DNA from 3 places in the Idiomarina solivarensis genome. Region 2 is predicted to be linked to each of the others. Evidence: predicted binding sites of a transcription regulator. Region 2 holds the regulator's gene; each other region holds the start of a gene.

The links. The regulator NrdR, encoded in region 2, represses ribonucleotide reductase genes. The targets are predictions, from matches to a motif close to AAACACNANATNTNGTGTTT.
Region 1: nrdA (class 1a ribonucleoside-diphosphate reductase subunit alpha) is a predicted target of NrdR. The motif match lies at 4,215-4,234, and genes of this name have one in related genera.
Region 3: nrdG (anaerobic ribonucleoside-triphosphate reductase activating protein) is a predicted target of NrdR. The motif match lies at 1,777-1,796, and genes of this name have one in related genera.

Annotation. Positions count from the first base shown of each region.
Region 1 is NZ_JAVFHZ010000001.1:298,625-304,640, reverse strand. Features, by position in the region: gene gyrA (DNA gyrase subunit A) at 1-2,434, opposite strand, end outside; gene ubiG (bifunctional 2-polyprenyl-6-hydroxyphenol methylase/3-demethylubiquinol 3-O-methyltransferase UbiG) at 2,584-3,312, shown strand; gene RBK99_RS01430 (HAD family hydrolase) at 3,316-3,999, shown strand; gene nrdA (class 1a ribonucleoside-diphosphate reductase subunit alpha) at 4,271-6,016, shown strand, end outside.
Region 2 is NZ_JAVFHZ010000008.1:19,461-25,476, reverse strand. Features, by position in the region: gene RBK99_RS12195 (AmpG family muropeptide MFS transporter) at 1-309, shown strand, start outside; gene RBK99_RS12190 (ketopantoate reductase family protein) at 296-1,201, shown strand; gene ribBA (bifunctional 3,4-dihydroxy-2-butanone-4-phosphate synthase/GTP cyclohydrolase II) at 1,198-2,313, opposite strand; gene ribD (bifunctional diaminohydroxyphosphoribosylaminopyrimidine deaminase/5-amino-6-(5-phosphoribosylamino)uracil reductase RibD) at 2,327-3,454, opposite strand; gene nrdR (transcriptional regulator NrdR) at 3,447-3,896, opposite strand; gene glyA (serine hydroxymethyltransferase) at 3,933-5,189, opposite strand; gene ettA (energy-dependent translational throttle protein EttA) at 5,349-6,016, shown strand, end outside.
Region 3 is NZ_JAVFHZ010000004.1:93,564-99,579, reverse strand. Features, by position in the region: gene RBK99_RS08030 (nitric-oxide reductase large subunit) at 1-1,455, opposite strand, end outside; gene nrdG (anaerobic ribonucleoside-triphosphate reductase activating protein) at 1,829-2,302, shown strand; gene nrdD (anaerobic ribonucleoside-triphosphate reductase) at 2,305-4,143, shown strand; gene RBK99_RS08015 (ribonucleotide reductase subunit alpha) at 4,253-4,657, shown strand; gene nhaD (sodium:proton antiporter NhaD) at 4,682-6,016, shown strand, end outside.

The DNA.
Region 1 (6,016 bases), on a different contig from region 2:
GAGTTCTGACCAAGGTTCCTTTGTTACTGATAAGCATGATTTCATTGCCATCAATAACTTCCATTGCGCCGACAACAGAACCATTGCGTTCACTGACTTTAATGGAAACAACCCCTTTAGTCGCACGACTTTTAGCCGGGTACTCACTGAGTGGTGTACGTTTCCCGTAGCCATTTTCAGTCACGGTTAAGACATTCGCTTCCTGATCCTCATATTCTCGCGGAACAATCAGTGAAACAACCCTCTGTCCTTCTTCCAGGCGAATACCCCGAACACCGGTTGCTGTACGACCCATGGAACGCACTTGTTCTTCAGTAAAGCGCACCACTTTACCGGCATCAGAGAACAACATGATTTCACCCTTGCCGTCAGTAATATCAACGCCAATCAGTTCATCGTCATCAACCAGGTTCAAAGCAATAATGCCGCCATTGCGAGGACGCGAGTACTCTGGTAACGGGGTCTTCTTAATGGTGCCTTTTCTGGTTGCCATAACCACAAATTTATCTTCCGGATAATCTCGGGTCGGCAGAATAGCCGTGATGCGCTCATCGGCTTCAAGCGGCAATAAGTTCACGATAGGCTTACCTCGCGATGCACGACTCGCTAATGGCAACTGATAAACCTTCATCCAGTAAATACGACCACGAGTCGAGAAGCACAGTATGGTGTCATGCGTGTTAGCGACCCAAAGCCTTTCTATAAAGTCTTCGTCTTTCATCTTAGTTGCGGCTTTACCTTTACCACCGCGACGCTGAGCCTCATATTCGGTTAACGGCTGATACTTCACATAACCTTCGTGCGACAGTGTTAACACAACGTCTTCTTCGTTAATCAGGTCTTCCATACTGATGTCGTGCGCCGCTGCAGTGATGTCTGTTTTACGCTCATCACCAAAGTTAGTCCGAATTTCAACCAGTTCTTCACGAATCACTTCCATCAGGCGCTCTGAGCTGCGAAGAATATGCAATAACTCAGCAATTTGCTCCAGCAGAACTTTGTACTCGTCCAGAATTTTCTCGTGCTCTAACCCAGTCAGTTTGTGCAGACGCAAGTCGAGAATGGCTTGAGCCTGAACCTCGGTCAGGTGGTAATTGTCACCCCGAATGCCGAATTCTTCAGGTAAATGATCTGGTCGAGCAGCATCAACACCGGCCGTTTCCAGCATGGCGGCAACATCGCCCAGTTGCCATGCGCGGGCAATCAACCCGGATTTTGCTTCAGCAGGCGTTGGAGAGCGACGGATCAGCTCAATAATTTCATCAATATTGGCCAGCGATATTGCCAGACCTTCTAAGATATGTGCACGCTCACGTGCTTTTCGCAGTTCATAAACTGAGCGGCGAGTTACCACTTCACGACGGTGACGGATGAAGCAGTCCAGCATATCGCGTAGATTAAACAGACGCGGCTGACCTTTATCCAATGCAACCATGTTAATGCCAAAGACAACCTGCAGCTGTGTATTGGCATACAAGTGGTTAAGCACAACTTCTCCCACATCGCCACGACGAATCTCGATAACGATACGCATGCCGTCTTTATCGGATTCATCGCGCAACGCACTAATACCTTCCACGCGTTTTTCTTTAACTAACTCAGCGATTTTTTCTATCAAGCGAGCTTTGTTCACCTGGTACGGAATTTCCGTAACAATGATGGTTTCCTTGCCCGTTTTTTCGTCAACTTCAACTTCCGCCTGAGCACGTAAATGGATACGACCACGGCCAGTTTTGTAGGCTTCTATAATGCCGCTACGCCCTGAAATTGAGGCAGCCGTTGGGAAGTCTGGACCCGGGATGTATTCCATTAACCCTTCAACATCAATATCCGGGTTATCAATCATCGCTAACGAGCCGTCGATAACCTCAGTCAGGTTATGCGGTGGAATATTCGTCGCCATACCAACGGCAATACCCGAAGAGCCATTCACTAAAAGGTTAGGCACTCGGGTGGGTAATACGTCCGGAATACGCTCGGTACCATCGTAGTTGTCTACGAAGTTGACCGTTTCTTTATCCAGATCGGCTAATAACTGGTGAGCAATTTTCGCCATGCGAATTTCGGTATAACGCATTGCGGCTGCTGAATCACCATCGACCGAACCAAAGTTTCCCTGGCCGTCTACCAGCATATAACGTAAGGAAAAATCCTGCGCCATACGAACAATAGTGTCATAAACGGCGCTGTCGCCATGAGGGTGATATTTACCGATGACGTCACCAACAACACGGGCTGACTTTTTATACGGTTTATTAAAGTCGTTGCGCAATTCGTTCATTGCGAACAGAACGCGTCTGTGTACTGGTTTCAGACCGTCACGAACATCTGGTAAAGCACGCCCGACAATGACGCTCATGGCGTAATCGAGGTACGAGCTTTTTAGTTCGTCTTCAATATTAACCGGTGACACTTCTCTGGCTAGATCGCTCATAGTTTATTCCCTAAATATAGATCCGCATATTCATTGTTATTTTGATCCAATCATTGTACCCATCCCAACCGAGTCTCGCACCCTCTTTTTCTTATTCTTTGCCTGAGGTAGACTAGCCGCGTTATCCATCTCTTAAAGACGCATAATCTATGACCACCAGTCGCTCTAAAACTGAACAAAAAAACGTCGATCCGGAAGAGATCGCCAAGTTTTCAGCCCTCGCCTCGCGCTGGTGGGATCCCGATGGAGAATTCAAACCTTTGCATAAAATCAATCCGGTGCGGCTGGGCTTCATTGAAAATCATGCTGAGGGGTTGTTCGGAAAAAGGATTCTGGACGTAGGATGCGGCGGCGGACTACTGAGTGAAGCAATGGCGGAACGTGGTGCCCAGGTCACCGGTATTGATTTGGCTGAGCAGTCATTAAAAGTCGCCCGCCTGCACGCGTTAGAAAGTAAACAGCAAATTGACTATCAGTGCGTTGCCGTAGAAACGCTAGCGGAACAAGAACCCGCAAGCTACGACATTGTTACCTGTCTGGAGATGCTTGAACATGTGCCGGATCCTAGCGCTATCATACAAGCTTGCGCTAAAGCACTAAAACCCGGTGGACGAGTGTTTTTCTCTACGCTCAACCGGAATGTAAAGTCCTGGCTGTTGGGAATTGTCGCTGCCGAGCACGTTTTAGGCTGGGTACCCAAAGGCACTCATCAGCACCAACGCTTCATTCGGCCCTCAGAGCTTTTACGTATGACCGATCAGGCTGCGTTGGAAGATATTGCAATTAATGGCCTTATTTTTCATCCACTGAAAGGCTTCGTGCTTTCAGAAAAAGATGTCGATGTGAATTACATCGTCGCTTTAAGAAAGCCGGAGTAACCGATGGCGACATTTGATAGAAGCTATCCGGTGAAAGCAGTTTTGTTCGACTTAGACGGAACTTTGCTTGATACCGCACCGGATTTAGGCGCTGCGCTAAACGCAGTTTGTGAGCAATATGAACGTCCGCCCATAAACGCTGAGGTATTTACACCGAAAGCATCTCATGGTTCCAGAGGCTTACTTCAATTGGCTTTCGCTGACGATTACGCGCATATGGAAACGGAATTGCGGCATGCATTCCTAAGCGCCTATAAAAACAATATTGCCCTTCATACCCAACCCTACCCCGGCGTTTTGGAGTTACTGGCTGTGTTGCAACGTGAATCGATAAAAGTCGCCATAGTCACCAATAAACCCGAAAGGCTAACGCAACAGTTACTGCCGCACTTTCCGGCATTTGAAGCAATCCAAATTGTCGTTAGCGGAGACACGCTGAGTGTTTCCAAACCCTCGCCCGATCCACTGTTCTACGCCGCTGAAAAACTGGGTGTAGAGCCAGCAGATTGCCTTTATGTCGGCGATGCTGAGCGGGACATTGAAGCGGGTCGTAATGCCGGAATGGTCACCGTGCTGGCTGAATATGGTTATATTAGCAACGAAGACCAACCCCAACGCTGGCAAGCCGACTATCACATTGCATCGCCATTGGAGTTACTGCAACTACTGGCCATTGATAACTCTTGATCTATAAACCTCTTTTGAAAGACAAAAAAATTATATAGCACGCTTTACGGCGCAAACTCACGCCAGTTAAAGGCTGACAAAAAATCAAGATTTCGAAATTAAAATTATTTAATTTTTAGCCGTAAATTCGCTTGATCGTATTGGCAGTTAGACCTAGCATACAATCCATCCCAGACACACTAGATATTGTGTAAATATCGCTCTGTACAACTAATAAGCACTATATCTTGTGGCTACAAACCTATAACAAAAAGCTAAGAGTCGGCGCAAAATGAACGAGCAACTTTATGTTACAAAACGCAGCGGCGAACGCGAACCGCTAAACCTCGATAAAATTCATCGGGTCATAATGTGGGCCGCTGAAGGACTGAATAATGTTTCAGCTTCTCAGGTCGAAATTAAATCTCACATTCAGTTTTACGACGGTATTAAAACTGAAGATATTCATGAGACCATCATTAAAGCTGCAGCCGATTTGATTTCAGAAGAAGCGCCTGATTATCAATACATGGCAGCGCGTTTGGCCATCTTCCATTTACGCAAGCGTGCTTACGGTAAATTTGAACCACCGCGGCTGTACGACCATGTGAAAAAGATGGTCGCAGAGCATCGCTACGACGAACATTTGCTGGACGATTACAGTGAAGAAGAATTCGACCAAATGGACGAGGTGTTGGATCACTGGCGTGACATGAACTTCTCTTATGCGGCGGTTAAGCAACTAGAAAATAAATATCTGGTTCAGAACCGGGTCACCGGTGATATCTATGAAAGTGCTCAGTTTCTATACATTTTAGTGGCGGCTTGTCTGTTTTCTGACTATCCGAAAAGCACTCGCATGGACTACGTTAAACGTTTCTATGATGCGGCCTCCGAGTTTAAAATCTCACTGCCAACACCTATTATGTCAGGTGTACGTACGCCCACTCGTCAGTTCAGTTCTTGCGTCTTAATTGAAGCCGGTGACAGCCTTGACTCTATTAATGCCACTGCAAGCGCCATTGTGAAATATGTTTCACAGCGCGCCGGTATCGGTATTAATGCTGGTCGTATTCGCGCTTTAGGCAGCCCTATTCGTAACGGCGAAGCGTTTCACACCGGATGTATTCCGTTCTATAAATACTTCCAGACAGCGGTTAAAAGCTGTTCACAAGGTGGCGTTCGTGGAGGCGCGGCTACCCTGTTCTACCCACTCTGGCATCTGGAAGTTGAAAGCTTACTTGTCCTGAAAAACAACCGGGGTGTTGAAGAGAACCGAGTTCGCCACTTAGATTACGGCGTACAGTTTAACCGCACCATGTATCAACGTCTGATTAAAGATGACTACATTACCTTGTTCAGTCCGTCTGACGTACCGGGCCTTTATGATGCTTTCTTTGAAGACCAGGACGAGTTTGAGCGCTTGTACCTTCAGTACGAACAGGATGAAAGCATCCGTAAAAAGCGTATTAAGGCCATTGAACTGTTCGGTCTGTTTATGCAGGAACGTGCCAGCACCGGTCGTATTTATGTACAAAACGTTGACCATTGCAACACGCACAGCCCGTTTGACTCTAAAGTCGCTCCTATCCGCCAGAGTAACCTGTGCCTTGAAATTGCATTGCCAACCAAGCCATTAAGTCATGTGAATGATGAAGAAGGCGAAATTGCTCTGTGTACGCTGTCGGCGTTTAACTTAGGTAAAATCGAAAACCTCGGTGAGTTTGAAAACCTCGCAGACCTAGCGGTTCGGGCCCTGGACAGCCTGTTAGATTATCAGGAGTACCCAGTTCCGGCGGCTTACAATGCCACCATGAATCGTCGTACTCTGGGTATTGGTGTCATCAACTTCGCTTATTACTTAGCCAAGCACGGCGTTAAATATTCAGACGGCTCGGCTAACGGTCTGGTTCACCAGACTTTCGAAGCTATACAATACTACCTGATGCAGGCGTCGATGAACCTGGCAAAAGAAAAAGGTGCTTGTCCTAAGTTCAATGAGACCACCTACTCTCAAGGCATTATGCCAACCGATACC
Region 2 (6,016 bases):
AACCTATTCTTAAGTGCTGTCTTAATTGACGGATTTACCAGTGCCTGGTCAACTGTTGCCTTCGTTGCTTTTATCAGTTTACTTTGCAACCGCACTTTTACCGCGACTCAATATGCTCTCATGGCCTCACTGGGAACTTTAGGAAAAACTCTGCTCTCCTCCTACAGTGGTGTTATTGTCGATTCGATGAACGGCAATTGGACACTGTTCTTTGTGCTTACCGCTGTGATGGTTATTCCCAGCCTTATTTTTCTTTGGGTAATACGTAAGCCGTTAATAGCTCTGGAGAAAAAGCGTGACGAAGGATAACCTGAACTGGGTGGTACTTGGCCCCGGAGCCATCGGTGGGCTTATTGCCGGAGGTTTACTTGAACAAAGCCAGACCGTTTCGCTGCTGCCCCGTCATACTGCACCTCGCGAACTGAACTGGCGAGTTATCCGCTCTGATGCAACTCGTGACTATCGAGCTACCGCTGTCCAACTTCCGCTGCCCGCTAATAGCATTTTTATTGTTGCGGTTAAGGCCTTTGACGTTATTGATGCATTACAGCGAATATCGGAACTCGACGGCTTTCGCAAATCCATGCCCATTGTACTGAGCCATAATGGCATGGTGGTATTACCAAAATCATTACAAACACTGAATTTACACCATATGGTGACCACTCACGGTGCGGTCAAAAGCCAAGATGAAAATGGGGGCATTTGCATAGAGCACAGGGGTGTCGGCCGCAGTTGGCTGGAAGTAGCGAAAACACCACAGATCCCGCTATATGGCTCAATTTTACAACACGCTTTTCCGCCAATGCATTTTGAGAACGATCTCACGGAAAGACGGTGGCTAAAACTTGTTATTAACAGCGTTATTAACCCGCTAACGGCCATTAACCAATGCCCCAACGGTGAATTACTGGAGCAAAAATGGCAATCGCAAATTTATCGTCTTGTTGAAGAAGCGGTTTCTCTGGCCAAGCAAAAAAAAATACCGCTGACAGTAGAGGGTTGTTACCAGGAAGTTATTCGTGTGGCCCAGGAAACTGCATTGAACCATTCGTCCATGCTGCAAGACGTTGAGCAGCATCGTCGTACTGAGATACAGCAATTAACCGGCTATTTGATTAGCGCCGGTGAGTCAGAGGGTATTGCCACACCAACTCACCAGGCACTTCTGAATGAATTTCAGAAGCGTTATACTTTTTAATCTTTATCTTCAATAAAGTCGACCACTTCCAAACCGAAACCAGACAACGCGGAATACCGTTTTGGCGAACTCATTAAATGCATTTGATGAATGTTAAGATCCGCCAAAATCTGAGAGCCTAAACCAACGTTACGAGACGCATTCGATGCTGATGCTGTCGGTTTGTGCTCACCTCTGTCCTGCGCTTCAAATTCTCGCACCTGAGCAATAATGTTGTCCGCTGTTTGCTGACGACCAATAATCACCAACACCCCGTCATGCTCAGCGATATAGGACATAGCCTTTTGAATTGGCCAGCTACGCTTAGCAGCGCGTTCGGTCAGAAAGGTATCGTGGAAGGTATCCTGTAAGTGAACCCTTACATTGGTTGCTTTGTCTTCCGAAAGATCTCCGTGAACCAGCGCATAATGCACCTGCTGATCAATAGTGTCCTGATAAGTAATTAACCGAAACTTACCAAAGGCAGTAGGCAGGTCACACTCAGCTACTCGTTCTACGGTTTTTTCCCGTATGGAAAGGTACTCAATGAGATCGGCAATAGTACCGACCTTAATATCATGCTCTTGTGCAAAGGCTTCAAGATCCGGACGACGGGCCATGGTGCCGTCTTCATTCAGCACTTCCACAATAACAGACGCAGGCTCAAACCCGGCTAAACGCGCCAGATCGCATCCCGCTTCGGTATGACCTGCACGATTCAGTACCCCACCGGACTTGGCTTTTAACGGAAAGATATGGCCGGGCATCACTAAATCTTCTGGCTTAGCGTCTTTCTTTACAGCATCCAACACCGTTTTTGCCCTATCGGCTGCTGAAATCCCAGTCGTCACCCCTTCTGCCGCTTCAATAGAAACAGTAAAGTTTGTAGCATAAGGTGCGTTGTTCTTATCCACCATTAATGGCAGGTTGAGTTGCTTGCAACGTTCTTCTGTCAGTGTCAGGCAAATAAGTCCACGACCATAACGGGCCATAAAATTAATAGACTCAGGCGTTGCGCATTCGGCTGCAATAATAATATCGCCTTCGTTCTCGCGATCTTCGTCGTCCATCAGGATAACCATTTTACCCTGACGAATGTCTTCGATAATTTCTTCTGTGCTATGCAGTGACATAACGCTTTACCCTTTACTCTTGTGTATGAGGTACGGCAACCAAGCGTTGATCTGGCCCTACCTGCCGACGATCAATAACCTTAAACCTTGGTGCTGACACTAAATTCATTGGTTCGCTCATGTCGATCACCGAGCGACCGTGGTGGCCTAATATCTGACCCGAGCTGTAAATCATAAGTCTGTCGCATAGCTGCTGGTCAATAAGGGCGCCTGCCAGGTTCGCGCCACATTCTGTCCATACCTGATTAATTTCTCGTCTCGCTAGTTCGATCATCAACGCTTTCAGGCAAACCTTGCCGTCGTTATCAGCGTCGATAAGCAGTTCGTGGCAGTGCGGATGCCGGCTACCCTGACCCGCTACTGTCCGCACCAACCAAACCGGTGCCGGAGATTCAAATAGCGTTGCTTCATCAGTCACTCGATGTTGACTGTCGATAATAATACGCACCGGTTGTTTAAGTGGTTCAGGTAATTGACGCAACTTTGGCCACTGTTCGGCGCGCACGGTTAACTTCGGATTATCAGCCAGAACAGTGGTCGCGCCGGTTAAAATAGCATCCGCTTGTGCTCGGAAAAATTGCACGTCGCTACGAGCTTCAGCAGAGGTAATCCACTGACTTCGACCATCAGACAAGGCCGTTTTTCCATCCAGCGATGTCGCCATCTTCAGGGTCAACCAAGGACGCTGACGCGTCATTCGGGAAATAAAGCCTGGGTTTAAACGCTCGGCTGCGGACTGCAAAATTCCGACATCGACGCGAATTCCGGCTTGTTGCAGATGCTTAACACCATTACCGCTAACCCGTGGATTGGGATCCTGCATAGCCACCACCACCCGCGCAACTCCGGCTTCAACTAGTGCGTCCGCACAAGGGGGCGTTCGTCCAATATGGCTACAGGGTTCCAGTGTGACATAAGCGGTAGAACCTTTGGCTCGTTGTCCGGCAATACGTAAAGCATGGGCTTCCGCATGAGGTTCGCCGGCTTGATGGTGCCAACCTTCGGCAAGAAGGTCAGAACCCATTGTGATGACACAGCCTACAGCCGGGTTAGGACGAGTTGTCATCAGCCCGCGCCGCGCTAATACGAGAGCCCGGTGCATCATTTGATGATCAAACCGTTGTTGTTCTAAGTCAGTCATTCAGGCGCGCTATTTCTTCACCAAACTCACGGATGTCTTCGAAGGAGCGATAAACGGAAGCAAAACGAACATAAGCCACTTTATCGACCTGCTTCAAATTCTCCATAACCAGACTACCGATAAAGTTACTGCTGATTTCGCGCTCACCGGTTGAACGGATGCTCGACTTAATTTTGTTAATAGCTTGCTCCATAAGTTCCAGACTTACTGGCCGCTTTTCAAGCGCTCTTAACAAGCCATTGCGCAGCTTATCTTCGTTAAACGGTTCACGCGAGCCATCAGTTTTTATAACTCGCGGCATAACCAGCTCAGCAGTTTCAAAGGTCGTAAAGCGCTCCTTGCAATGATTACACTCACGCCTGCGACGAACAGAGGCACCATCCGCAACCAATCGCGAATCGATAACCTTAGTATCTTGTGTGCCGCAAAATGGACAATGCATTGCCTGACTCCTTTAAGTGCGCTTTGTTACTGGTAACTAACCGTAAACCGGAAACTTAGCGCATAACGCTTTAACTTGCTCGCGAACTTCAACAATTTTATCTTCGTTAGAAATATCGTCCAGAACGTCGCAAATCCAATTAGCCACTTGCTCAGCCTCTGCCACGTTAAAACCACGGCGAGTAATAGCCGGCGTACCTAAACGCAGCCCGGATGTCACGAACGGAGAACGGGGGTCATTAGGAACCGCATTCTTGTTCACGGTAATAAATGCGTTACCTAACGCAGCATCGGCGTCTTTACCGGTAATGTCTTTGTCGATTAGATCAACCAGGAACAAGTGATTCTGTGTGCCATTGGATACGATTTTATAACCTCGCGCCTGCATCGTTTTAACCATTGCATTAGCGTTCAGCAGTACCTGCTTTTGATATTCTTTAAATTCAGGCTGTAACGCTTCCTGAAAAGCCACAGCTTTACCGGCGATAACATGACATAAAGGACCGCCTTGATTCCCCGGGAAGACCGCACTGTTTAATTTTTTATGTAATTTCTCGTCGTCGCTACCGGAAATGATCAAACCACCGCGAGGCCCTGCCAGGGTTTTATGAGTAGTCGTTGTGACAACATGCGCATAAGGCACCGGATTCGGATATTCACCTGCAGCAATTAAACCCGCCACATGAGCCATATCCACCATTAAGTAAGCATCAACCTTGTCCGCAATCTCACGGAATTTTTTCCAGTCGACAATACCTGAATACGCGGAAAAACCAGCAACGATAACTTTAGGTTTATGCTCCTGCGCCAGCTTTTCAACTTCGACGTAATCAATTTCGCCTGTGGCTTCATCCAGACCGTAGGAAACCGCGTTATACAATTTACCTGAAAAATTAACACCGGAGCCGTGAGTCAGGTGACCGCCATGAGCGAGACTCATGCCCAAAAACGTATCGCCAGCTTCCATCAGCGCCATAAAAGCAGCTGTATTCGCCTGAGAACCTGAATGCGGTTGTACGTTTGCGTATTTAGCGCCAAATAGCTGTTTCGCACGCTCAATAGCTAAATCTTCAACTTTATCAACAAACTCACAACCACCGTAATAACGTTTATGTGGATAACCTTCAGCGTATTTGTTCGTTAGCTGCGAGCCCTGAGCTTGCATAACCCGCGGACTGGTGTAGTTTTCTGATGCAATCAGTTCGATGTGTTGTTCCTGACGTTCAACTTCGCCTTGCATCGCCTGCCATAAGTCCGCATCAAAGTCGGCAATGTTCATCTCAGATTTCAGCATTACAGCTCTCCAAATCATTAAATGGTCTTAATTTTCCCGCCATTTTACCTTAAAACACAAATGCATGCCTAGTTCAGCACAACAAAGTTTGGGGATGTTCGTAAATAACAGTAAACTATGGGGTAACTTTTTTGTTGATAAGAAGGATTTTACGTCGCTATGGCGCAATATATCTATTCAATGTCCCAGGTGAGCAAAGTTGTTCCACCGAAGAAAACCATTTTAAAAGACATCTCTCTATCGTTTTTCCCCGGCGCCAAAATTGGTGTTTTGGGTGTTAACGGTGCGGGTAAATCAACCTTGCTGCGCATTATGGCAGGCATTGATAACGAATATGAGGGTGAAGCTCGTGCTTTATCCGGTATTCAAATTGGTTACCTACCGCAGGAACCACAACTGGACGAGAATAAAACGGTAAAAGAAACCGTTGAAGAAGCCGTTGCCGACGTTAAAGAAGCGTTTGCAAAGCTTGATGAAATTTATGCCGCTTACGCCGACGAAAATGCTGACTTTGATGCGTTATCAAAAGAACAAGGTGAATTAGAAGCTTTGTTACAAGCAAAAGACGGTCATAATATTGAAAATATTCTAGAGCGTGCGGCTGACGCACTTCGTCTGCCTGAATGGGATGCCAAAATAGGCAACTTATCGGGTGGTGAAAGACGCCGGGTAGCCATTTGTCGGTTATTGTTATCGAAGCCTGACATGTTACTTCTGGATGAGCCGACCAACCACCTGGATGCTGAATCGGTCGCCTGGCTGGAACGCTTCCTGCACGACTACAACGGCACCGTAGTGGCTATTACCCACGACCGTTATTTCCTTGA
Region 3 (6,016 bases), on a different contig from region 2:
GTGAACAATCCACCAGCGCCAGTATTCCATGATAGAAATGTGAGTACGCTCTCCGTAGAAGAAGCCGGCACCGTAGAACAGGCCAATAGCAACAACAGAAGCAGTAAATAAAGCCAGTAAGTTCTTGTCGCCTTTGGTTTTAAATGCACCGACAACACAGCGCATCATGAGTATTAGCCAGAAAACGATACCGAGGAACTTACCAATCTGCCACAGACGACCTAAATCGACGTATTCATAGCCCTGGTGACCTAACCAGAAGTTCAGGTGTTCAGGCATGATTTGCGCTATGGCTAACCAGTTACCGATAAAGGTACCTGCGACAACCAGAACCAATGCCCAGAACAGGATGTCGACACCCAGTTTCTGATACTTAGGATCTTTACCACCGTTAATAATCGGGGCAAGGAAGAGCCCTGCAGACAGGAATCCGGTCGCGATCCAGAACATAGCAGCCTGAATATGCCAGGTGCGGGTGAGTGAGTAGGGGAACCACTCGGAAATATTAATACCGTAGAATTCTTGTCCTTCTACTGTGTAGTGCGCGGTAAGACCACCCATTAACACCTGGAAAGTGAACAGAGCAACAACGATAAACAAATATTTGCCCAAGGCTTTTTGCGATGGAGTCAGCTTAACCTTAGCAATAGGATCATGCTCTGGCGCAACCAGTTCCTCTTCTTCTTTGTCGCGTAAGAATGCCCACGCCCAAATTAAGAAACCAATACCGGCAATTAACAGAATAACACTGACAATTGACCAGATAATGTTTTCTGCGCTTGGCACGTTATCTATCAATGTTTCATGTGGCCAGTTGTTGGTATAGGTGATGTCTGCACCAGGACGCTCAGTAGCAGCTGCCCATGCTGTCCAGAAAAAGAAGTCATTCATTACCGCGCGGCGAGCTTCCGAAGGCAGAGTGTTTTCCTTCATTGCATAGCTTACGCGAGTAGGACGAAGCTCCGGGTCATCGCTGAACAGTTTTGAGTAGTACTCACCGGTTTGCTCAATAGCCTGGATGCGTCGTTCACTAAGAATAACGGTGTCTGAGGCTTTGTCGTAGGCGTTGGTGCGATACTCTTCCTTAAGTTCGTACTCAAGTTGGTTCTGTTGTACACCAGTAAGCTGTTCATAAGGCTTATCGAAGACTTCGTGGGCGCGAATGTCTAACCAGGCTAGCAACTCACGGTGTAGCCAGTCAGCTGTCCAGTCAGGGGCTTGATAAGCACCATGTCCCCAAATGGAACCGAGCTGCATGCCGCCAACCGACTGCCAGGCTGTTTGTCCATCTAAAACCGATTCCTCGGTTGCAATTACGTTACCATTAGTACTCATGAACTTATCCGGAATAGGCGGAGCCTCCCGGTAAACTTCCGTTCCAAAATACCCTAAAACGCCAAAGGTAATTGCAAGAACTGCAATTAGTGTCCACCAAAGCTTACGATACCCGGCCATTGTTGACCTCCTTGATGCTGAACAGCTTCATGTTGTTACTCCATAGGTTTATGAACAGAGAATTTCGATTAATTCACTATGCGCTGACCTAATAGCAATATTGAGGCCATAATTTAACTAATTGATTATTATTAGAAATATATTCATAAGGGTTCTAATGACTGAGTTTTGCTAGGTTGTTTTCACTGTTAGGGTTAAAAGTACCTTAAAGGTTATTTATACCCTAAAAGAGGTATTGCTTCGGAGTAATTGGGCGAATGCTTCTTTCTGCTTAAACCTTGAGCGGGATCAAAGCACTCTTAGCAGAGTCTCCTATGCTAGAAACACAATATGTAGTGCTTAGTTTTAAATAATTAACGATATATGGTGTTTTATGCCGGTTTACCCTACAAGCTTACATTACAGTGCGGAGCAAATTGTCTGGCAGGAGGTTCCTGGAAAGGTTGCCTTAGCGTACACCATTACCGGCTGCCCGGTTGGCTGTAAAGGTTGTCATAGCGTCGATAGCTGGCCTGTGGGAAGCGGTTCGCCGTTGACCCGCGAGCATTTGGCAACGCAGCTGCAAAAATACCATGGACTCATCAGTTGCGTTTTATTTCTGGGCGGTGAATGGCAGCCCGCAGCACTACTCAAATTACTAAAGCAAGTAAGAAATGAAGGCTTAGAGACTTGCCTATATACCGGCTATGAAAATGTCTTACTGACGCTTCGTGAACAACTGACTTATTTGAAAACAGGGCCTTGGATCGCATCCCGGGGAGGGCTGGAAAGTCCAACGACCAACCAACGCTTTTATGATTTACGGACACAGCAGTTATTGAACTGCGAGTTTCAAACAGGAGAATAATTATGTTGCGCTTAAACGAAGAACAAGTCACTGGCAAAGTCGATTTCATTCATGAGTATCTGCACGCACAAAACGCGGCTGACGGCTCTAAAATGGATGCAAACGCCAACGTCACACAAAAGAATATAGCAACGCTTGAAGCCGAATTAATGAAAGACTTCTTTGTGCAAGTTAACCGCAAACAGGTCAGCAATAAAATTAGTGAGCTTTTTGGTCATGATTTGGCGAAAGAGTATGTTCGTCAAATTGAAGATCACGAAATTTACGTACACGACGAGACCAGCCTGAAACCCTACTGTGTTTCGGTCACCATGTACCCATTTTTACGTGACGGCTTAACCAAGCTTGGCGGCGAATCTCTGGCGCCTAAGCATTTGGAGTCATTCTGTGGGACTTTTGTTAATTTTGTTTTTGCCGTCAGTTCGCAGTTTGCCGGTGCTGTGGCTACGGTCGAGTTTTTAACTTATTTCGATTACTTCGCCCGCAAAGACTACGGTGACGACTATTTAAACACCCACCGTCACCAAATAGAAAATCACCTACAACACGTGGTTTATGCGCTGAATCAGCCTGCGGCGGCGCGGGGTTACCAGAGTGTGTTCTGGAACATTTCTATTTACGACCAGCATTACTTTGAGAGCATGTTTGGCGAATTTGTCTTCCCAGCCGATTTCACTAAACCCGAGTGGGAGTCAGTGAGCGCATTACAGGACTTCTTCCTGGACTGGTTTAATAAGGAACGGGAGAAAACTATTTTGACTTTCCCAGTCGTGACAGTAGCCATGCTGACAAATGAAGGGAAATGCAAAGACCAGATGTTTGCCGAAAAAATAGCTGGCGAAATGGCAAACGGGAATTCTTTCTTTGTTTATTTATCTGATAATGCCGACTCGTTAGCGTCGTGTTGCCGACTACGTAGCGAAATTAGCGACAATACGTTTTCTTATACCTTGGGTGCCGGTGGGGTTGCGACAGGCTCCATTAATGTTATCACCATGAATATGAATCGACTGGTGCAGGATGGCCGGGACTTAGAGGTAGAAATCAGAAAAATCCATAAATATCAGGTGGCTTACAGAAAGCTGATGGAAGAATACAAAGAAGCGGGTCTGTTAACGGTGTATGACGCGGGCTTTATTACTCTGGACAAGCAGTTTCTGACGATTGGCATTAACGGCATGGTTGAAGCGGCGGAATCGCAAGGCATTACTGCAGGGAATAATTCGGGCTATAAAGACTTTGTGCAGAGCCATTTGAAAGTGATTTATGACGCTAATAAAGAGGCTAAAAAAGAGTACGGTTATATGTTCAACACCGAGTTTGTACCAGCCGAAAACTTAGGTGTTAAAAACGCCAAATGGGATAAGGCGGACGGATATCAGGTAAGCCGTGACTGCTACAACTCGTATTTTTATGCGGTAGAAGACGATGATGCCAACGCGCTGGATAAGTTTGTGCTTCATGGTAAAGAGCTTATCGAGTATCTGGATGGGGGATCAGCGCTGCATTTAAATATGGATGAAAAACTGAATACCTCAGGCTATTTGTCATTACTCAATATTGCGGCAAAAACAGGGTGTAATTACTTCTGCATTAACGTCAAAATCACCATTTGTAATGCCTGTGAGCAGATTGATAAACGCACCTTAAGTGAATGCTCCAGTTGTGGTTCTGCGGACATTGATTATGGCACCCGGGTTATTGGCTATCTAAAACGCGTGTCGGCATTCAGTGCGGGCCGCCGTAAAGAACACCATTTGCGTCACTACCACCGCAAGCAGCCTGCAGAGGTTGCTGTGGGGGCTGCTCAGGCCAATATCGGTCTGCGTAAAGCCAGTTAAAATACCGCAAAGTACCCACAAAGAGGGAGTTGATCTCCCTCTTTTTTCACGCCTTAAATTTGTGCCTTTATGCTATTCTCCGCGCACTTCCGGAAATTTAGGTGAAGCCATGGAAATCAATAGCTATAAAGACTTTATCAACGCAGCAAAACAACAACACGAGCCACAACGCTTGTTGTTTGTACTGGCAAAAGCGCAGCTCCCCGAGCAACCGACGGACAATCAGAAAAAGCAATTCGAAACACAGGAAGGCGGCACCTTAGAGCCGGTACTGTGTGTCGACAAATTGCCCGAAGAAGTTGAGGACTTTTCTGCTCTGGTGGAAGAATCTAAACGTACGGATATTGATTGGGACATCGCGTTTATTAGCGCAATGGACGGTCGCGGAGGTCATCCAATTTCAAGTGACGAAGCCAGCCAACCATTGGAAATGATGGTGCAGCAAATTCAGGCCGGCATGATAAAACACTTTTTAACCATTAACCGACAAGGAGAGTTGGTGCAGTTACTGTAGAGGGAAACTGCGCCCTATGCGGCCATGACAAAATTTCTGACTACCGTTATTTCACTGTTTTTTTCGGTATCGGCACTGGCGGCAGAGTCCGCCTCCTCTCCTATTGATTTAACCCAGTCTACCGTTGGCTACACCGCCCTTATTATCTTTGTTCTTGCGTATATACTGGTCATGGGCGAAGAAAAGCTCCATATGCGAAAGTCAAAACCGGTGTTGGTTGCTGCGGGCCTTATCTGGATTTTAATTGGCTGGGTGTATACCGGTGAGCAGGCTGCGGTCGCAGAATCCGCGTTCCGTCATAACCTACTGGAATTTGCAGAGTTGATGCTCTTTCTGTTGGTGGCAATGACTTATATAAACGCAATGGAAGAGCGCCGGCTATTCGATGCATTACGAGCCTGGTTACTGAAAAAGGGCTTCAGTTACCGCAAATTGTTCTGGATAACCGGTATTCTGGCCTTCTTTATTTCCCCCGTTGCAGATAACTTAACCACAGCACTATTGATGTGCGCGGTGGTGATGAAAGTGGCTCAGGATGACAAAAAGTTTGTGGCTTTATGTTGTGTCAGCATTGTAATTGCCGCTAACGCGGGCGGGGCCTTTAGTCCCTTTGGTGACATCACCACGTTAATGGTCTGGCAGGCCGGCCAGGTGACGTTTACCGAGTTTCTGCGTCTGTTCTTGCCATCGGTCGTAAATTACTTAGTACCAGCAATTGTGATGAGCTTCTTTATTGAGAATAAGAAGCCAACCACACTGCATACCGAAGTTGAGTTGAAACGCGGCGCATTACGCATTACTGCGTTATTTCTGCTGACGGTGGCCACTGCTGTTACCTGTCACATATGGCTGCATTTACCGCCGGTACTGGGCATGATGATGGGACTGGGCTATTTGCAGTTCTTTGGCTATTTCTTGCGAATGACCTTACCGGGTTCTCTGGCTCGTAAGAGAGCAATGGCGGAAAGGACCGGTGACCAGAAACGTTTAGAGCAATTGGGTAGTGTGGTGCCTTTTGATGTGTTCAGCCGGGTTTCGCGTGCGGAATGGGACACGCTGTTGTTCTTCTACGGCATTGTGCTGTGCGTTGGTGGGCTTGGTTTTATGGGCTACCTGAGCCTGCTTTCAGAAACACTTTACGGTGGAATGAGTGCGACCATGGCAAACAGCATTCTCGGTATCGTTTCTGCGGTAATCGATAACATACCGGTGATGTTTGCCGTACTGTCGATGGATCCAGAAATGTCCCATGGTCAGTGGCTGTTAATTACCCTAACCGCCGGAACTGGTGGTAGTTTGCTGTCCATAGGTTCAGCGGCGGGTGTGGCTTTAATGGGCCAGGCCAGAGGCTACTATACT